Regions from separate parts of the Paenibacillus sp. FSL R5-0810 genome, predicted to be linked through region 2. Evidence: predicted binding sites of a transcription regulator. Region 2 holds the regulator's gene; each other region holds the start of a gene.
What was found. The regulator Rex, encoded in region 2, represses fermentation and respiration genes when NADH is low (regulators of the CRP and FNR family bind a similar motif). The targets are predictions, from matches to a motif close to TTGTGAAATATTTCACAA.
Positions count from the first base shown of each region.

Region 1: a site for Rex is predicted at 1,658-1,675, ahead of nirB (nitrite reductase large subunit NirB). Genes of this name have one in related genera too.
Region 3: a site for Rex is predicted at 2,923-2,940, ahead of ric (iron-sulfur cluster repair di-iron protein). Genes of this name have one in related genera too.
Region 4: a site for Rex is predicted at 3,464-3,481, ahead of nadA (quinolinate synthase NadA). Genes of this name have one in related genera too.

Region 1 is NZ_JBBOCF010000001.1:2,789,022-2,794,411, reverse strand. Features, by position in the region: gene MKX76_RS12715 (uracil-DNA glycosylase) at 1-135, shown strand, start outside; gene MKX76_RS12710 (winged helix-turn-helix transcriptional regulator) at 289-609, shown strand; gene MKX76_RS12705 (hypothetical protein) at 918-1,580, shown strand; gene nirB (nitrite reductase large subunit NirB) at 1,758-4,196, shown strand; gene MKX76_RS12695 (hypothetical protein) at 4,236-4,400, shown strand; gene nirD (nitrite reductase small subunit NirD) at 4,574-4,900, shown strand; gene MKX76_RS12685 (formate/nitrite transporter family protein) at 4,946-5,390, shown strand, end outside.
Region 2 is NZ_JBBOCF010000001.1:2,613,585-2,618,974, reverse strand. Features, by position in the region: gene dinG (ATP-dependent DNA helicase DinG) at 1-1,148, shown strand, start outside; gene MKX76_RS11780 (redox-sensing transcriptional repressor Rex) at 1,217-1,879, shown strand; gene MKX76_RS11775 (amidohydrolase) at 1,857-3,155, shown strand; gene MKX76_RS11770 (cell wall elongation regulator TseB-like domain-containing protein) at 3,184-3,702, shown strand; gene MKX76_RS11765 (hypothetical protein) at 3,966-4,499, shown strand; gene MKX76_RS11760 (AAA family ATPase) at 4,492-5,390, shown strand, end outside.
Region 3 is NZ_JBBOCF010000001.1:2,304,086-2,309,475, reverse strand. Features, by position in the region: gene MKX76_RS10355 (manganese catalase family protein) at 63-917, shown strand; gene MKX76_RS10350 (Crp/Fnr family transcriptional regulator) at 1,166-1,687, shown strand; gene hmpA (NO-inducible flavohemoprotein) at 1,651-2,889, opposite strand; gene ric (iron-sulfur cluster repair di-iron protein) at 3,196-3,894, shown strand; gene MKX76_RS10335 (nitrate reductase subunit alpha) at 4,166-5,390, shown strand, end outside.
Region 4 is NZ_JBBOCF010000001.1:5,074,829-5,080,218, forward strand. Features, by position in the region: gene nadC (carboxylating nicotinate-nucleotide diphosphorylase) at 1-807, opposite strand, end outside; gene nadB (L-aspartate oxidase) at 797-2,413, opposite strand; gene nadA (quinolinate synthase NadA) at 2,453-3,391, opposite strand; gene ftsH (ATP-dependent zinc metalloprotease FtsH) at 3,614-5,390, opposite strand, start outside.

The sequences.
Region 1 (5,390 bases), 180 kb from region 2:
GCCGGCTATCGATTTTCGCTGGAAACCTATAACATTTTTCCATTGTTCCATCCGGCTGCCGTCCTGTATAACCGAAAATTGTCCCGGACCATCGAATCCGACCTGGATATTTTGGCACGGATATTAACGGAATAAGTGCTGAATTTATGGGAAAAAGGGGCCAGGTGGTTTTCAGCTTCCCGAAAATGTGTTAAAATGAAACATACTAACTAATCGTAAGTTTTTCGATCTCACGATAAACGAATAACTTTTTGAACACAAGGTGACTTCGTAAAGAGGTGAAAGGATATGGAAGTTACAAACATTTCGCTGTGTCCCCGCTTTGAATCCGCGTTTTCTTTTCTGGGTAAACGGTGGAACGGATTGATTATCCAGACGTTGATGAGCGGTCCGAAGCGTTTTAAAGACATCTCCAATCTGATTCCGTCCATGAGTGACAAGATGCTGTCGGAGCGGATGAAGGATCTGGAATGCGAAGGAATTTTGATTCGACATGTGTACCCCGAAACGCCGGTTCGTATTGAATACGAGCTTACGGAGAAAGGCAAAGCGCTTCGCCCGGTCATGGAGCAGATTGCTTCCTGGGCTGAACAATGGGTCGAGAAATGATCCATTGGCGGCGTTCCCATCACTAGCGGAACCCTGACATGAGAACAACTCATATCAGGGTTCTTTTTTATTGAATATCAGATCTATAAACGTTCCGGAGGATTTGCCGGCTGATATCACAAGAGAAACGACCGCGAAACGAGGTCTGTCTCCTTTGAGCGTGTGTCGGTAGACGTTTTTCTTATGCAGCTAGATGGGGGATTGGAAAGAAAAAAACGGGAAAACCTAACCGGACATGCACCTGCCCCGCCGTTCGTTTATATGATGTCAGTAGATCCGCTTGACGCCAGTTGAAGGAGGCGATCTTAATGATGGAACGCGGCTATATTTCCTATTTTCAATATGGACAAGAAGACATCGCCGAGCTTGCAAACGCTTCGCTCAAGGTTAGGCATATTGTGGAGAAGACTCGCCATATGCTGGGCCAGCATGCCGTTGAGGAGCGGTTGACGGTTTTAAAAGGAACAAGCCCAGATCAACCCGGACGGAGCGGAGAGGGCGGAGGCATGTTTCAGAAATGGGTGAAGGGTCCGCGCGGCTGGAAATTTATCGATTATGAGAAGTACGGCGTGCAGATCGGAGACAGACTGGAAGGCAGCGGGGCGAGGCGATTGCTGCAGATGCTCATCTGGTCGCATTATGAAAATATCCTCATGCTGCATCCGTTTATAGGCGGGGAGCCCTTTTATGACGGAGAGGAGCTTGAAGTGATCGGCAAGTATTTCGTGCCTACGTACAGCAGTGCAATTCCCTTCTTGCAGAGCGGGAAAGCATTTAAGGCGATCCGGGCGGGGATTCCGCTGTATCAGGAGCTGATTCCCGCACCGGTGGTCATCGCCGGGGCCCAGGGGGAAGAGCTTGCAGGCAATTGGGTGACCGGAGTGAACCTGAACGCTGCCGGATATGCGGGGATTATGCCCTATTTGAAAACGAACGGAAGACGGGAGTTCATGGAAGCCCGCATGATATAGGCATTCGAAAGGATGAAACCTTGCCTTCCTGTTGAGGCGGGGTTATTTTTGCTGAGTATTAAAAATTTTAACTAAGAGTGTGAAATATATCACAAATAATTCGGGCATAAGACGATATAATCAATTTGAAAGGATTGGATGGGGATAACGCAACAATACAGTGTGGGAGGAATAACCATGCCAGCAGCAAAAAAACAAAAGCTAGTGGTCATCGGCAACGGGATCGCAGGAATCAGCACGGTCGAGCAAATTTTAAAGCTTAGCGGGGCATTCGATATTACCGTGATCGGCCAGGAGCCGCACCCGAATTACAACCGGATTATGCTCTCTTATGTGCTTGAAGGCAGCAAAACGCTGGATGACATCGTCTTGAATGATTGGAAATGGTATGAAGATAACGGAATTACGCTGCATACGGGAACAAGCGCGCAGCGGATTGATGAAGCCGCCAAGGTTGTCATGACGGACAACGGGATGGCTGTTCCCTATGATCATGTCATAATCGCAACGGGATCCAAGCCCTTCATATTGCCGGTACCCGGCAGCGACAAAGAAGGCGTTATCGGCTTTAGAAATATCGCCGACTGCACCCGGATGCTTCAGGCAGCGAAAACGTACCGGAAAGCTGCGGTCATCGGAGGGGGATTACTGGGATTGGAGGCTGCCAAAGGCCTCGTGAGTCTCGGCATGGACGTGACCGTTGTGCATCTGATGAACGATCTTATGGAGAGCCAGCTCGATTCCGTGGCGGCGCAGATGCTGCAGCATGAGCTTGAGCAGCAGGGCATCCGCTTTTTATTAGGAAAACAGACGGTTGAGGTATTGGGGAAAACGCGGGTAACCGGTCTTCGTTTCAAGGACGGCGATGAGCTGGACGCGGATTTGGTCGTCATGGCTGTCGGCATCCGTGCCAATACGGAGGTAGCGCAGGCGAGCGGGATCGAGGTCCGGCGGGGCATCGTCGTGGACGACCATCTGCGAACCTCGATGCAGGATGTGTACGCCGTCGGCGAATGCTGCGAGCACCGCGGCGTATGCTACGGGCTTGTTGCGCCGTTATTCGAGCAAGGACAAGTGCTGGCCAAGCGGTTATGCGGCGTGGACACCCCTCCGTATGAAGGGTCGATTGTGTCGACCAAATTAAAGGTTAGCGGAGTAGACGTATTCTCGGCCGGGGAATTTATCGAGCAGCCGGAGCATGACGTTGTTCTCGCCAAGGATGATTGGAAGAAAACCTATAAGAAAATCCTGCTCAGGGACGGAATGATCGTAGGTGCCATTTTGTTCGGGGATGTGAGCGAATCGGCCAATCTGCAGTCTTTGATACGAAAAAAGGCGCAGATGACCGACGACATCTATCACTCGATCATGGGCGGCGGCTGTGCCGGAAAAGGGGCGGACGCAGCGACGCGCATCGCGCAAATGCCTGACGACGAAATCGTGTGCGGCTGCAACGGCGTGACAAAGAAAGCAATCGTGGACGCCATCACGGTTCAGGGAATGACCACCGTGGATGAGATCAAGGCATGCACCGGGGCGACGCGGTCTTGCGGCGGTTGTAAGCCTGTGGTAGAGAAGATTCTCCAGAGCGTATTGGGAGACGGCTTTACGACGGCAGCCAAGCAGGGAATCTGCCCGTGCACGACGCTCGACCGGGATACCATCGTTGCGGAGATCCGGGCCAAAGGCTTGACCACCACGAAAGAGGTCATGCATGTTCTGGATTGGAGCAATCCGGAAGGGTGCTCGAAATGCCGTCCGGCGCTAAACTACTATCTGACCATGCTGAACCCGCTGACGCACCGGGAGGAGCGCGAGTCGAGGTTCGTGAATGAGCGGATGAACGCCAACATCCAGAAGGACGGCACGTATACGGTTGTCCCTCGTATGTACGGCGGCGTGACAACTCCGGAGGCGCTGAAGAAAATTGCGGACGTATCCTTAAAGTATAATGTCAAGGTCGTCAAGGTGACGGGAGGACAGCGTCTGGACTTGGTCGGCGTCAAGAAAGAGGACTTGCCGAAGGTGTGGGAGGAGCTGGATATGCCTTCCGGTTATGCCTATGCCAAATCGCTCCGGACCGTCAAGACCTGCGTCGGCTCGCAATTTTGCCGATTCGGCACGCAGGACTCGATGGGAATGGGCGCTTACCTCGAACGGAAGTTCGAGCGGCTGGACTTTCCGGCCAAATTCAAAATGGCGGTGAACGGATGTCCCCGCAACTGTGCCGAAGCTTGCACGAAGGACATCGGCATTGTAGGCAATGACGGCGGCTGGGAAATCTTTGTCGGCGGCAACGGGGGAACGAAGGCGCGGCTCGCTGATTCGTTCTGCAAGGTGAAGACCGATGAAGAGCTGATCGAAATATGCGCAGCCCTCATGCAGTATTACCGAGAGACGGGAAATTATCTGGAGCGGACTTCGGAATGGGTCGAACGGCTTGGTCTTGAGGCGATTCGCGAGGCGGTCCTTCATAACACGGAACAGCGCAAGGAGCTCGTGGAGCGAATCGAGCTGGCGTTGTCGCAGCTGTCGGATCCTTGGAAAAAAGTGCTGGAAGATGACAAGCTTCGGGATGTATTGTACCGCGACGTGCAGCCGGTCGTCGCGACATAGCCGCGGCGATTCGGGCGAGTCCGGCATGGGGCGAGTAACTTGAGTACACTAGCGCTTATCGCCCCAGACATTCCCGTTGAACCCTTGGTTCGGTATCCGGGTGAGCAGGGCCATGCAAGCAGGTCTATACCGCTGCCTGCACTCGGCCAAACGCCGGATCAGCGTCATGGCCTCGTGCTCGATCAGACCTGGGGGATGGGTTAATCGCAGTTGAAGCACCGGATTGACGTAAGAAACGCGTCGCATGTTCCGGCGCAGCAGAATGTTATAAGTTTTTTATAGAGATGTTTCACAGTTGCATGGGTCTTCGGAATATTGGTCCGGCTATTCGTGCTCATGCATACATGGCAAACGTTGTACATGGAGGTTGATCCTATATGGAAAGTAGTCAATACGTAGTTATCGGGCAGGCTGAGGATTTTCTGCCCCAGATCGGCAGGGTCGTAAGGGTCGGCGAGCAGGAGATCGCCGTCTTCCGGACCTCCGATCATCGATGGTTCGCGCTGGACAACAACAATCCGCACCCGAAAGGGGGCCCGCTGGCGGAGGCAATACTGTCCGGGCATTATATTTACGACCCGCTGTACGATTGGAAAATCGAGCTGGTGACAGGTAACGTTCAGGCGCCCGATTCAGGGAACGTGCGAACCTATCCTGTCCGGGAACGGGAAGGAAGGGTCGAGCTTTGCCTCACGAAGCGGTAATTCTCCATCGCATCATCAAACCGACAGAATAAGAGGTGTTGTCCCATGTTCGCAAGCGACGTGGAAGCCGTCGTCCAGACAGCGGTCAAGAAGAAAGAAATGATGAATGAAAGTCTGCTGCGCTATATCGTCTCAACCATGCTCGCCGGCGCCTATGTCGGCATCGGCATTGTGCTGATATTTAAGCTGGGGGCTCCGCTCGCCGCGGATGGCTCGCCGTTTCAATCTCTCGTTATGGGGGCTGCGTTCGGCATCGCGCTGACGCTGGTCGTATTCGCCGGATCGGAGCTTTTTACCGGCAATCATATGGTATTCACCATGAGCACGTTATCCGGAAAAACAACCACCCTGGATACGCTTAAAAACTGGGGGATCGTGTTCATCGGTAATATAGCAGGGGCAGTGCTGCTTAGTTATCTGGTTGCGGCCACCGGTCTTTTCAAGGGCATTCCGGCCGATCACCTCATCTTTACGGCAGCAGCTAAGAAAA
Region 2 (5,390 bases):
CTGCGAAGAAGCCGAAGGATTGGGGAGCGCTCGCCGAGCTGGAACAGCAGATTCACGTGACGCTGGGAGACGTCGTTCGCAAGGGAGACAAGCTGATCGCCGAGATGAAGGAAGAGCTTGACGATTACAGTGCGGACAGCCTGCTGACTGACCTGTCGGGCTTGTTTAAGGATCTGGCTGCGCATCGCGAGGATTTGCGGTCCTTCATGGCCCTGAATGACGAAGGCACCGTATACTGGATGGAGGCCAACGGCAATTTCCGCAGCAAGTCGCTGCAGCTCTACGCCGTGCCCGTTGATGTGAGCAAGCATTTGAAGGAATTGTTTTTTGACAAGAAGCGGAGCGTGATTCTGACATCGGCGACGCTGTCGGTCGATAAATCGTTTCAATTCATGATCGATAATCTAGGGCTCCAGGAGGCGGCGGACGCAGGGAATCTGAACACGGTTCAGCTGCCGTCCCCGTTCAATTACAGGGAGCAGGCGCTTCTTGTCATTCCGCGGGATTTTCCAAGCGTGAAGGGCTCCGTGGGGGATGCGGTATTTGTGGATACGCTCGTGAAGTCGCTCTCTGAAGCGGCAATAGCTACCCAAGGTCGTATGCTCGTCCTGTTTACGTCGTACCGGATGCTTCGTCAGGTGCACGAGCCGCTGAAGGAAGCGCTGGCTGCCAGCGAAATTACGGTGCTTGGTCAGGGAATGGATGGTACGAGCCGTACGAAGCTGATACGCCGGTTCCAGGATAGCAGCGCGTCGGTTCTGCTCGGGACCAGCTCCTTCTGGGAGGGCGTTGACATTCCCGGAGAAGCGCTGACCTGCCTGGCGATTGTCCGGCTGCCGTTCCAGCCGCCCAACCATCCGCTGGTCGAGGCGAAGAGCGAGCTGCTGCAGCAGCAGAAGAAGAACCCGTTCATGAAGCTGTCGGTGCCGCAAGCGGTCATCCGCTTCAAGCAGGGCTTCGGGCGGCTTGTTCGGACCGCCCACGATAAGGGAATCGTGATCGTCTACGATACCCGGGTAATCGAATCGTATTATGGAAAATACTTCTTGTATTCCCTGCCCGGACCGAAAATGGAGCATATGCCGACCGAGGGGATCGTCCCCCGTATTGCGCAGTGGCTTGAGGAAAGGGAGAATGAAAAAGAGTGAACCTAAAGGGGAGCAAGGCTTTATATTGGAAGCGATGAACTATCATCCTATTAATAGGGGGAGCATGCATGAAATCGGATAAAATTTCAGAGGCCGTAGTCCGCAGATTGCCAGTCTATTTGCGCTATTTGAATGAGCTTCATAAGCGGGAGGTGTCCACCGTCTCCTCACAGGAGCTTGGGCAGAAGCTCGACCTGAACCCGGCCCAAATCCGCAAGGATTTGGCCTATTTCGGGGATTTCGGCCGGAAGGGCATCGGGTATGATGTCTCCTATCTCATTGAGAAAATCCGCCAAATCTTGAAGCTGGACCAGAAGATCAACGTTGCGCTGGTGGGTGCGGGCAATCTCGGACATGCGCTATCCAATTACAACGCGTTTCTGAAAGATAATATGAAGATTGTGGCGATTTTCGATTCGTACCCTCCGAAAATCGGGCTGAAGATCAATAACTTGACGGTGCAGCCGATGGAAGAGCTGGACAAGACGGTCCAGGAATACGGCATTCGAATCGGGATCATTACGGTACCGGATTTTGAAGCGCAAAACGTAGCCAATCAGCTGATCAACGCCGGAATCGAGGCGATTTTGAATTTTGCCCCGACGATTCTGAAGGCGCCGCCTCATATCCGCATTCACACCGCGGATTTTACGACGGATCTGCAAAGTCTGGCTTACTATTTGGACAATGGGAAGGAGGATGCGCAGCATGACAACGAAGTGGATGGTTAAGAACGGAACATTTGCCGTGCTTCAGGAAGGACAGCCGGTTCTCCGCGGGTATATGGTTGTGGAGGACGACCGCATCACGTATTTGGGAGAAGAGGAGCCTCAGGTCGATGCAGAAACCCAGGTGATGGACGGAACGCATCTGTTATTCCTTCCAGGGCTGGTCAACACGCATGGACATGCAGCCATGTCGCTGCTTCGCGGCTTTGGCGATGATCTGGCCCTGCAAGTTTGGCTGCAGGAGAAAATGTGGCCGATGGAAGCGAAGTTTACGGCCGACGATGTATTTTGGGGCACTTCGCTCTCGGTGCTCGAGATGCTGAAGGGCGGTACGACAACCTTCGTTGACATGTATGACCATATGGATCAGGTCGCCAAGGTTGTCCAAGACTCCGGAATGCGGGGAGTGCTGACAAGAGGCGTCATCGGGCTGTGTCCTCCGGAAGTACAGAAGCAGAAGCTGGATGAGGCGATTGCCTTTGCAAAGGACTGGCACGGTCAGGCGGAGGGCCGGATTACGACGATGATTTCGCCGCATGCGCCTTACACCTGCCCGCCAGACTTCATTGAGAAATTCGTTCAAGCGGCGCATGATTTGAATCTGCCGATTCATACCCATATGTCCGAAACGGCAGCCGAAGTGCAGCAGAATGTGAATGACTACGGACAGCGTCCGGTGGCCCATCTGGAGAAGCTCGGCGTGTTCTCGCGTCCGACGCTGGTTGCGCATGCGGTGCATTTGACGGACGAAGAGATTGAAATATTGGCTAAGCATGATGTCGCGGTATCCCATAACCCCGGCAGCAACCTGAAGCTGGCCAGCGGTGTTGCGCGTGTTCCCGAGCTGTTGAAAGCAGGTGTGACAGTGTCCCTTGGAACCGATGGACCAGCGAGCAATAACAACCTGGACATGTTCGAAGAAATGCGCCTGGCCGCCCTTATCCACAAGGGCGTCAGCGGCGATCCGACGGCTATTCCGGCAGCCGAAGCGCTTCGAATGGGAACCGAGTATGGAGCACGGTCGGCATTTCTTGATAACGTAGGCAGATTGGCCGTCGGGATGAAGGCGGACATGATCGCACTGGATACCGATCAAGCGCATTTCCTGCCGCGCACGGACTACATTTCGCATTCAATTTACTCGGCCTCCGCCAAGGATGTGGAGCATGTATGGGTTGACGGCAAGCAGGTGGTTAAGCACGGCTCCTGCCTCACGCTGGATGAGGAACGGATCCGCCGTGAAGCCCAGCGTTCATTCGAGCGTCTTTCGACCCTTTAGGTCAGATTAAGGGGGAGGATCAGACGGTTTGAAAAAGAGAACAAAGTGGATTTTGCTTAGTATATCCGGGCTGCTGCTGGCGCTGCTATGCGTGCAGCTGTACTATTCCTATGTCATGAAGGACACGTGGAATGAGGAGAGCCTGGCGGTGCAAGCCGCTCGCCAGCATGGCGGCCTGGTGACGAAGGATAAGACCTACAAGTCGGTATGGGGCGAGAACAACAATTATTGGGTCATCACGGGAACGAATCAGGACCAGCAGCAGATCATGGTCTGGGTGAAGTTTACGGATGATAATCTTCCTGTTGAAGGCAAGGATGCGGTTCAGGCCGTGCTGCTCAGCAGCGGATTGTCCGAGGAGCAGATGCGCGAGCAGATTCGCAATGAGATGCCGGGTGCTGTGATCAAGCGGCTGCTCCCCGTCATGTATGAAGGCGAGTATACATGGCAGCTCCAATATGAGAATCAGGGCCAATTAGGTTATCGCTTCTATCGCTTCCAGGACGGACAGGCGATCGGAGAGGACATTATTCTTCCCAATCAATAAATCAGTTATACAGGAAAGAGGCTTTCTTGTACGCGATTGTACAAGGAAGCCTCTTTGTTTTGGGTTTGTAAGCGCTGTCTGAAAAATATGGAAAAACTGTTCTTAATATTTTCACAGGAAGGCATGAAAAAGTATAGATTATGTGATATACTCATTGTTGTACTCATTAGACAGAAAACGATCTATTAGTCATAGCATATGATACTGTATATAAATGTGATTTATTCTAATCTACAAATTACTACTACTGAAGGAGGCACTTCATGAAACTGCGCATTGTCCCTATCATGCTGACGGTTGTCATTTCGGCATTGGTGCTCTTCGGCGGATGGTTTCTATATCAGCGTTTCGCCGTCCAGAGTCCGCTGGCCGATGTTGTTTCTCAATATGAAGGCGTGAAAAGTTCTCATATAGATATTAAACAGGATGCCGTATCTTTGAAACTCGATTTGGCTCCGGACACGAATTTGCAGGGCTTGGTTCAGCACATCAAGCGTGAAGGCAAATCCGTGATCGGCAGCCGGGAGCTTAAAATTCAAGTCGAGGACCACTCCTCGGAGGCGTTGGATGAGTGGTGGGAAAAGGCGATGCTGTCTGTTGCGGAGGCAATGGATAACAAGCAATACACCAACATCCAGAAATCCCTGGATCGGCTGGCCGCCGGTACGCCGAATCTGAGCGCAAAAGCGACGATCGACGACAACAATGTCTACATCAGCCTGTCGGATGGAAAGTCTGGTAAATTCATCATCTTGCCGCGTCAGCCCGGAACAATGGAGGTGTGGAGCCATGCCTAAATGGACGAAAGAAGTAGCGATCGGCTTTGTCCCGGTATTGCTGGTATTCCTGGCTTTTATCGGGGTGAATATCGTGCCGGTTATCATCGCGGTTGCTCTCGTAGGCGGATTGCTGTTCATCGCGAAGATGAGAGGCGGGATCGCCGTCGGAGCAGGAAATGAACGCAAACGCAAGAAAGCGGGCCCCTCGAAGCTGACCTTTGAGGAGATCGGCGGGCAGGACAATGCCAAGCAGGAGCTTCGGGAGGCGCTTGATTTTCTGATCCGTCATGAAGATATCAAGAAATTCGGAATCCGTCCGCTCAAGGGCATTCTTCTCACCGGTCCTCCGGGGACGGGGAAGACGCTCATGGCCAGAGCGGCCGCCCATTACACCAATTCCGTATTCGTGGCTGCATCGGGCAGCGAATTCGTTGAAATGTACGTCGGCGTCGGAGCCGGACGCATCCGGGATTTGTTTAAGGATGCCCGCACCCGGGCCGAGAAGGAGAATAAACAGAGCGCAATTATCTTTATCGATGAGATCGACGTCATCGGCGGGAAGCGTGAAGGCGGGCAGCAGCGCGAATATGATCAGACGCTGAACCAGCTGCTGACCGAAATGGATGGGATCTATTCGACCGAGGCGCCGCGTATTCTCGTCATCGCCGCCACGAACCGCAAGGAGATGCTGGATAGCGCCCTGCTTCGTCCGGGAAGATTTGACCGCCATATTCAGGTGGATCTGCCGGATAAGAAGGGACGAGCCCATATTCTAAGACTGCATGCGGCCAACAAACCGCTGCATGAGGATGTGGACCTTGAGAAAATCGCCGAGGAAGCGTACGGCTTCTCGGGCGCCCAGCTGGAAAGCGTCATGAACGAAGCGGCGATTTACACGATGCGCGAGAA
Region 3 (5,390 bases), 310 kb from region 2:
AACTTGTCCCTGGGAATGAAACTGAAGGCATCAATACAATCCAGGAAAGCGGAGGCATCGCCATGTATTTCTACAAAGAAGACCTGATCAATTTGATCGTGCCGGATCAACCCGATCCCGCTGCCGCAAAGGTGCTGCAGGAAACGCTTGGCGGACGGTTCGGCGAGATGCGCACGATGATGCAGTTCTTTTTCCAGAGCAATAACTTCCGGGGACTGGACACCCAGTTTCGGGATTTGATACGAGGCGTGTTTTTGGAGGAAATCAGCCACGTCGAGCTCGTCCAGCATACGATCAACCAGCTGTTGACGGGAGCCGGCGCTGATGGCGCGGGCAATGCCGGAATCGATGAAGCTCCGCTGGATGAGGCGGTCAAGCACGCGAACCCGCATCACTTTATTATGGGAGCTCAAAGCTCGCTGCCGGTCGATGCGGCAGGCAATCCATGGATGGGCAATTATGTGTACGACCATGGCAATCTGGTGGCGAATCTGCTCGATAATCTCGTGCTGGAATCAACGGGAGTATTGCAGAAATCGAGAATTTATGAGATGAGCACGAACAAAACGTTCCGGGAAACGCTGGCCTTCCTGATCGTTCGCGACAACGCCCATCAGAACGCGTTTGCCAAGGCGCTGGAAACGCTTGGCGTCGAGTGGGGCAAGCTGTTCCCTGTACCGAATTACGATATCAATAAGTATCCGGAGTGTAAAAAATATGTGGATATGGGCTTCCATAATGCCCAATTCAATTTTCGGCTGGATAACACGCGAATCGGTGAAATTTTCAGCGGCCAGACGCCTAGCCGAAACGGCGGCAGTCTCCAAGTCATTCCGCCGCCGGAAGGCTTCCCGGTGCCGAACTTGCCTGAGCTCCCTAACGAGCATAGCCCCGGAACACGCGATCTGAATGCCTAACTTCGCGTTTCGCAAACAAAACCGCCTTTTGGTTCAAGGCGGTTTTGTTGCGGGAATGTACCACAGTACCAAGCAGCAGGGGGATCATGGAATTTCTATTAACGGCAAAGCCCGGTTCCTCAGAACGAACTGAGAAACCGGGCGGTTGCCATTACATCATCATCGCCTATAAACAGGGTTTTCTTGATCATATCATGACTCTTACGCTATGATTAGAGACAGTTTCATGATTGAGGAGGTACCTGTTTATGATCCTACATAAAGGAGAAACCTTATTTCGGCAAGGCGAATCAGGCCCGCTGTTTCATGTGAAGAGCGGCATGCTCAAAATCGAGCGTGTACACCAAGACGGAAATGCTTTGCTAGTCAATTTGATTGTCCCCGGGGAAACGATTCCGCATCATTCATTAATCACGCCCAAGCCCTATTTCGGAACGGCGGTTGCATTAGTGACAAGCGAGATTCAAGTTTACCGTCCGGATGAATGGTATGGTTCCTTGGAGCAGGACCCGGTTCGATATCGTTCCATAGCGCTTCAGCTGCAGGATAAGCTGCGAATGATGCAGGAGCGGATTGATCAATTAAGCGAAATCGAGCCCATTGAGCGATTACACAAGCTTCAGCGGTGGTTCGAGCAGTATATCTCACCAGCGCGCCTTACGGATGTCCTGACCCAAGTGGAGATCGGCCAGCTGATCGGGCTGCGACGGGAAACGGTCAACCGGCTGCTCCGTCAGGAAAGGCTTGCAGCAGGACCAAAGAACTCGTAATGGATCCGGTCAGAAGGAATATCCATTGCCAGAAGCGCGTCGTTGATCGTCTTCATGAACGGGATCGGACCGCAGAAATAATAGACTGCCGATGGCCCGGGTACGGTATCTTTTAACCATGCCAGGTCGATCAATCCGCTCTTATGGTATCCGCCATCCTCTGCGCCCGGGTTGCTGTAGCACCACCGGTAAGAAATATTCGGATTCATTTCCGCGAGCTCCTCGACATGCTGCTTCATTGCATGGACATTGGCATTTCGTGCTGCGTGGATAAACATCACCTTACGCCCCGGTTGTGCTTCAACAGCGGTGTTCAGCATGCTGATCATCGGAGTGAGCCCAACACCGCCGCTGATGAGGACGAGCGGAGACGAATCCTCCAGGTTCAATGTGAAATCGCCGGCAGGAGCCGAAAGCTCCACGATCCCGTTCTCTTCAACGGACTGATGGAGGTAATTCGATACTTTCCCTTCCGGAGTATCAATGCCTTCGGCCTCCCGTTTTACTGAAATCCGGTAGTATGGCTTGCCAGGCGCATCAGACAAACTGTACTGGCGGTTCAAGGTATAAGTTTCGCCGGGTATTTGCAGCCTGATGCTGACATATTGTCCAGGCTCAAAAGCGGCCAGCGGGCCTCCGTCCGCCGGAACGAGATAGAAGGACGTAATAACTTCGCTCTCCCGTACTTTTCGCTCGACCCGGAACGGTTTGAAGCCGCTCCACCCCCCGACCTGCGTCTCCGATTGCTTATACATCTCATCTTCAACAGAAATGAATGCATCCGCAATGACGCCGTATGCTTCCTCCCACGCCTGCAAAATTTCTTCGGTTGCTGCATCTCCAAGCACCTCTTTAATTGCTCCTAGCAGATGCTCCCCGACAATAGGATAATGCTCCGGTTTGACGCCAAGACTCCGGTGTTTATGCGCGATTTGCTTAACGGCAGGCAGGATAGCCTCCAAACGGTCGATGTGCAGCGCCGCTGCATACACCGTGTTTGCAAGGGCGGTTTGCTGGCGGCCTCGCTGCTGGTTGGCATGGTTGAAAATATTCAACAGCTCCGGATGCGCTTTGAACATATTCCGATAGAAGGTAGAAGTGATGGTAACGCCATGTTGTTCCAGGACAGGAACCGTTGATTTGATGGTTGCGATCGTTTTTTCGCTTAGCATAAAGCTGCGCCTCGCTTTCTTAAAGTGGATGATATCATTATAGATAACCCGTTTCGCATGGTATTGTGATTTGAATCACATAAAATCGCAACAATTTGTGACTTTAAAATTTGAACAGGAACATTTACAGGTACATTTTAAAGAAGGTTTGCCGTTTCCTTTAGGGCTCCATACAGGGTTTGAATGGGTGCTTCTGCTTCGGGGCCTGCCGTTCACAATTTGTCCCCAATCCGTATGACTGCAATCACTGAGGCGGATTAAAGGGCTGTCTATACTTGAGGCGTGAGAAACGGCCAGCAGCTAAGCTATGGCCACAAATGACAGGAGGTTTTTTCGATGAGCACCATTACGCTTCATACCCATGTCTCGGATATCGTTTCCTCCGTGCCTCAGACGGCTGATTTATTCCGTTCGCTTCGCATCGATTTTTGCTGCGGCGGCCAGATTCCCTTGGAGAATGCGGCCGCACAGCGGCAGCTGGATCCCGAAGCTGTCCTGAATCAGGTCAAGCTGCTGCAGGACAAATTTGAGAAATACCAGGAGAGCCGTCCGGCCTCCCTGGGCGCTCTTGAGCTCATCGAGCACATTCAGCATAAGCATCATGCATTCTTGCGTGATGAATTGCCGGCTCTAACCCCATATGTTACTAAGCTTGCCCGTGTCCACGGAGAACGGCATCCTGAGCTTTTGCGGGTTCAAGAGCTGTTCACGCAGCTCAAGAAGGAACTGCTGGAGCATACGCAGGATGAAGATCAGAATGTCTTCCCGCTTATGGTCCGGGTCATCACCGAATCCAAGACGGATGCTGGACAGCAATTGCTGCCCCTGATAACCGGGCTTGAGGAGGAGCACTCCAGTGCAGGCGGCATATTGCAGGAGCTTCGAGAGGTCACCAATGATTGGGAGCTGCCGGATGATGCATGCGGCACATACAGACTTGTCTATCAACGCCTTGCGGGTCTTGAGAAAGACACGTATGAGCATATCCATTTGGAGAACAACGTTCTGTTCCAAGAGATTCGCACGCTCCTATAGCAATGCCCATCCTGTTATTATAGATACCCATTCAAGAGCCTTTGCCCGCCGGGCAGGGGTTCTTTTTGCATCTGCATCTTCCCAAGATGGGGACCCCAGTGCGTGCATGAAAAAAAGGCTGCCGCCAGCATGACGAGGGATTTCCCCTGCGAATATAGGAGTTTCCCTAGTAGGATGCCTCCAGCGATACCTGCATAATGAATGCATACGAATGGACGATACATGGATTCCCCAACCATGGTCATTCAAGCAGAAGGAGTTGACGCGTCCTATGAAACGCAAATCGGGACTGACATTCTTCAAAAGAGTGGAGAGCTACTCGGACAATTGGTCCGTCCTGGAAGAGAAAAGCCGGGAATGGGAGGATATGTACCGCAAGCGCTGGTCGCACGATAAGGTCGTTCGGACGACCCACGGCGTAAACTGTACCGGCTCCTGCAGCTGGAAGGTGTTCGTGAAGAACGGAATCATTACCTGGGAGAACCAGCAGATCGATTATCCGTCATGCGGTCCGGATATGCCGGAATTTGAGCCGCGAGGCTGTCCGCGTGGAGCCTCATTCTCATGGTATGAGTACAGTCCGCTTCGAATTAAATACCCTTATATCCGAGGTAAGCTTTGGCGGATGTGGAGCAAGGCTTTGGAGTTGCACGAGGATCCGGTTGCGGCTTGGGCCAGCATTGTGGAGGACCCGGATCAAGCCAAGGCTTACAAGCAGGCTCGAGGAAAAGGAGGGCATGTGCGCGTAACTTGGCCGGATGCAACAAAGCTCATCTCCGCACAGCTGATCTATACAATTCGTAAATACGGCCCCGACCGGATTGCCGGATTTACCCCGATTCCGGCGATGTCGATGATCAGTTATGCGTCAGGAGCCCGGTTTATTTCCTTGCTGGGCGGAGAAATGCTCAGCTTTTATGATTGGTATGCGGATCTTCCGCCCGCCTCGCCGCAAATCTGGGGGGAGCAGACCGACGTTCCGGAGTCCAGCGATTGGTACAATGCCGGCTACCTCATCATGTGGGGCTCCAATGTGCCGTTGACCCGGACGCCGGATGCACACTTTATGACCGAGGTGCGTTACAAGGGAACCAAGGTCGTGTCCGTGGCTCCGGATTACGCGGAGAATGTGAAATTCGCCGATAACTGGCTCGCACCGAATCCTGGAACGGACGCAGCTCTTGCCCAGGCAATGACGCATGTTATCTTAAACGAATATTATCGGGAGCGCGCGGAGCCGATGTTCCTGAATTATGCGAAGCAGTATACCGACATGCCGTTCTTGATCATGCTCGATGCGCATGGAGACAGCTTGAAAGCCGGACGTTTCTTGCGGGCAAGCGATCTGGGAGACGCCTCGCCGAATGCCGAGTGGAAGCCGGTTATTCTGGACGCGGAAACGGGTGAAATCATCGTCCCGAACGGCACGATTGGCCAGCGCTGGGAGCAGGGAGAGAAATGGAATTTAATGCTGGAGCGGGAAGACGGGACACGAA
Region 4 (5,390 bases), 2.5 Mb from region 2:
GAGCCGACCGACCGAAATGACGTCCACCCCGGTCTCCGCTATGCCGCGTACGGTCTGAAGCGACACATTGCCGGAAGCCTCGACCCGAACATGCGGCGACCTCGCCTTAATTCTTCGAACCGCCTCGGTCATCAGCTCATGATTCATGTTGTCGAGCATGATAATATCTGCACCGGCATCCAGCGCTTCGTCTACCTGTTCAAGGCTTTCCGTCTCAACCTCGATGGTCATCGTATGCGGTATATTCGCTCTTGCGCGGTCTACCGCCTGGCGGATGCCGCCGGCGCCTTTAATATGATTATCCTTGATCATGACGGCATCATACAAGCCGAACCGGTGGTTCGACCCGCCGCCTACGCGGACAGCGTACTTCTCAAGCATCCGGTGGCCCGGCGTCGTCTTCCGCGTGTCCACAAGCCGGGTCGGCAGCCCTTCCAGCGCCTCGACATAAGCGCGCGTCGTGGTTGCAATTCCGGACAAACGCTGCAGCAGATTAAGGGCCAGTCTCTCCCCTGTCAATATACGGTGCGTAGACCCTTCCACTTCAGCAAGAACGGTTCCCTTCTCCACCCGCTCGCCGTCCCGAACCAGCGACCTAAACACCAGCGTCTGGTCAACCGTCTCGAAGACCAGCTCCGCAACCGGCATGCCGGCCACGATCCCGGATTCCTTGGCGTGAATCACGGCCTTGGATTCATGTCCGGACTCAATCGTCGTAAGGGTCGTAATATCTCCAGAGCCTACATCCTCTTGTAGCCAGGTTCGAATACTCTGGAGCAGGCCGTCATGGTAACCGTTAAACATCATCGCTTATTTCCTCCGTCCTATCTTGATCCCGGGTGTGCACGATATGCTTCTTCCATGCATCATCATTTCGTTCCGGAAAATCCTCGCGGTAATGGGCCCCCCGGCTCTCTTCACGGCACAGCGCGCCTTGAACGACCAGCAGTGAGGCCGTAAGCATATTGGCAAATTCGTACTCCTCGCGTTTGGTCAATACCGCTTGAAACAAGGGCAGCTGCCGGCCAAGCTCTTCGGCCGCCCGTAATAGGGTGTCCCGGTTACGGCGAAGACCGGCATACCGGACCATCACTTTCTGAAGCTTCAGCCGCTTTTCGACCATAGCCTGGGAAGGCGCATCCTTGCGCCCAAGCCCGAAGGATACATGAAGGAATCGCTCCGTCCGTTTCGGAAGCTGCCGGATCCGTTCAACAATGCGGCTTCCGTATACAACCGCTTCGGACAGCGAGTTGCTGGCCAAGCGATTCGCGCCATGAACGCCGGTCGAGGACACTTCTCCGCAGGCGAACAGACGCTTCACGCTGCTCTCCCCGTACAGATTGGTCTTGATGCCCCCCATCATATAATGCGCAGCGGGGGAGACCGGAATCCAATCGGAGGTCAGATCAAGACCATACCGCATGCAGGTTTCGTAAATCGTTGGGAACCGGTGTTTGACCATCTCCGGGGATTCATGGGTAATGTCCAAGTAGACGAACGTGGAGCCCGTCTCCTCCATCTCGCTCACAATCGCCCGGGCGACAATATCCCGGGGCGCCAGCTCCAGCAGCTCATGGTATTTGTGCATGAAGCGCTCGCCTTTAATATTCCGGAGCACGGCGCCTTCTCCGCGCACCGCTTCCGATACCAGAAACCGCGGTGCTCCCGGATAACTCAGCGCCGTTGGGTGGAACTGAATAAACTCCATGTCCCGAATCTGGGCGCCCGCCCGATAGGCCATCGCGACTCCATCGGCGGTCGCAACTTCGGGATTGGTCGTGTACCGGTACAGCTGACCGGCACCGCCGGAGCACATAATCGTTGCTTGGCCCCGCACGAAGATCCGCTTCCCGTCCGGCAACTGGACAATCGCTCCATGGCATTCGCCTTGATCGGTAACCAGATCGATGACAAAATGATCATCCCACACCTCTATATTGTGAAGCATTTCGACTTGAATGGAAAGGGCGCGTACGATTTCATAGCCCGTAGCATCCCCATTCGCATGGAGAATTCGGCGGTGGCTATGGGCTCCTTCCTTCGTTAGAGCGAGCTCCCCGTTCTCGACGTCAAACATCGTCCCGAGACGGATCAATTCCTGGACACCGGCCGGTCCTTCGTTAACCAGCACATCCACCGCCGCCGAGGAGCATAACCCGGCCCCTGCAAGCAGCGTATCCTGCCGATGATAGGCCGGTGAATCGTCCTCCGCCGTCACGGCAGCGATGCCGCCTTGCGCATAGCGCGTATTGCTCTCGAGCAGCGATTTCTTCGTAATCAACAGCACCTTATGATGCTCGCTTGCCAGAATGGCGGTATATAATCCGGCGATGCCGGAGCCGATGACGATCACATCCGTCTCCTTTACCGGCAGGTCCTTTAGGTCAAAATCGATCAAATACTGCGGTATCACGCTCGTCTCACCTGTCTTCTCGCGAAAGAGTAGCGCATGCTACTTAACTTGTAACATGCGCTCTAGGGAAGTTCTGGCTTTCTCTGCAACGACAGGAGGCACGTAAATCTGCGGCTTCATCGTCTCCAGAGCTTTTACCAGCTTTTTGAGATTATTCACTTTCATATTCGGACATACGAGGAATTTGGTCGCAAAATGGAAGGATTTATTCGGACTGTCCAAACGGAGCTGATAGCCGGTTCCATCTTCGGTTCCTACGATAAATTCCTGGGCCGGCGAGTTTTTGCAGTATTCCAGAATGGCGGTGGTGCTGCCTACGAAGTCGCCCATAGCGACAACCTCCGGACGGCATTCCGGATGCACGACGAACTCGGCGTTCGGATATTTCGCCTTCATCTCCACCACATCTTTCACGGTTAACATATCATGCGTATTGCAGTACCCTTCCCAAATGATCAGCTTCTTGTCGGTGTGCTGCTGGACGTAATGCCCCAGGTTTTTGTCAGGGACCCAAATGATTTCATCGGAATCGACCGACTGAATGACCTTGACCGCATTCGAGGATGTACAGCAAATATCGGTCTCCGCCTTGATCTCGGCCGATGAATTGATATAAGTGACCACTTTGGCATTCGGATGCTGGGCCTTCAGCTTGCGCAGCCCGTCAACGTTTACCATATCGGCCATCGGACAGCCTGCACGCTCGTCAGGAATAAGCACCGTTTTGTTCGGCGCCAATATCTTTGCGCTTTCTCCCATAAAATGCACGCCGCAAAAGACGATCGTCTCGGCATCCGTCTGGGCCGCCTTCTGAGCCAGCAAAAAGGAATCTCCCCGGAAATCGGCGACTTCCTGAATTTCATCCCGTTGATAATAATGCGCCAAAATGATGGCGTTGCGTTCCTTCTTCAACTCCATTAACCGTTCACGCAGCACGCGGTTCTGCTCTGCCTTGCGCTCCAGTGCCAAAGCTTCCATGATCGACCCTCTCCCCTTATGTTATCCGGCATTAGCCGCTTGATGACCATGTTTGAAGGACATTCGCAACCTTTGTGAAAGGATGCGCATCCTTATTTAACAACTAATGTACACGGACCTCTAATCCCTGTCAATGTGATAAGAAGCACAAAAAGAACCGGAAAACGAATGATCGTTCTCCGGTTCTTCATTTTTATTCCAAATACGAGTATTTCAGCGAATTTACGTTAGACTGCTATCATTATCCGATCCGCCAGGAGGATCTTTACGCTCTGAATCCTTACGATCCAGATTCGAATCCATCGGGTTGTTCGGAATCTCTTCCGTAGAAGTCGGCTGCTGGCCTTCTTCCTTCCCTTGAATACGGACGCGGACATCACCGATGTTGTCGATCGTTGGCTCGCCATTCTCGGAAGAGCCGGATCCTTCGCCACCGCCGTTGCCTTCGACTGTTCCAGTCTCAATGAGATTCTTAATCTGCTCAAGCTCCAGCGTTTCTTTCTCCAGGAGCGTATTCGCAATCAAATGAACCTCTTTGGCATGCTTGGACAGAAGCTCTTTACACTTCTCGTAGCATTCGGTGATAAACCGCTGCATTTCCTGATCGATCTCGTAAGCGATTTGGTCACTGTAGTTCTGCTCGTGCCCGATATCCCGGCCAAGGAACACTTGTCCTTGGGATGTGCCGAACTGCATCGGACCGAGCTTCTCGCTCATACCGTATTCCACAATCATGCTGCGGATAATGCTGGTTGCCTGCTGGAAGTCGCTGTAAGCCCCGGTTCCGATTTCTCCGATGAACAGCTCTTCCGCCACGCGTCCGCCGAGCAACCCGGTTACGCGGTCAAGCAATTCCTGCTTCGTCACGAGCATGCGGTCTTCCTTCGGCATCATGATGACGTATCCGCCGGCACGGCCGCGAGGAATAATCGTTACCTTATGCACGGTATCCGCATGCTCCAAGAAGTAACCGACAATCGTATGACCGGCTTCGTGATAAGCAACGATTCGCTTCTCGCGGTCGCTGATCACGCGGCTGCGCTTCTCGGTACCGACAATTACGCGGTCGATTGCCTCGTCGACTTCCGTCATCGATATATCTTTACGGTTACGACGTGCGGCAAGCAAAGCCGCCTCGTTCAGAAGGTTCTCCAGGTCCGCGCCTGTAAAACCAGTCGTACGCTTCGCGATAATGTCGAGTTTGACATCCTTCGTCAGCGGTTTGTTGCGTGCATGCACCTTCAGTACAGCTTCACGTCCCTTTACATCCGGACGATCCACGGTAATCTGACGGTCAAAACGTCCCGGACGCAGCAGCGCCGGGTCCAGAATATCCGGGCGGTTCGTTGCAGCGACGATAATGATGCCTTCGTTCGCTCCGAAACCGTCCATCTCTACGAGCAATTGGTTGAGCGTTTGCTCTCGCTCGTCATGTCCGCCACCAAGGCCGGCGCCGCGTTGACGGCCCACAGCATCAATCTCGTCAATGAAGATAATACATGGCGCATTCTTCTTCGCGTTCTCGAACAAATCGCGTACACGCGAAGCACCGACACCGACGAACATTTCCACGAAGTCGGAACCGGAAATACTGAAGAACGGAACGCCTGCTTCACCGGCAACCGCACGAGCCAGGAGCGTCTTACCGGTTCCCGGAGGACCGACAAGCAGCACACCCTTCGGAATGCGGGCGCCGACGGTGTTGAATTTGCGCGGATCCTTCAGGAAGTCGACAACCTCAACGAGCTCCTGCTTCTCCTCGTCAGCACCGGCTACGTCTTCAAACGTAACGCGTTTCTTCTCTTCATTATATAAGCGGGCTTTGCTCTTGCCAAAGTTCATCACTTTGCCGCCGCCGCCCTGAGCTTGATTGAACAGGAAGAAGAACAGAACGAACATGATCACGAGCGGAATAAAGGATGAAAGCAGTGTCAGCCAAATGCTTTGGCCTTCCATCGGCACCACGGTCAGCTTTACATCGTTGCTCTCGCTGGCTGCG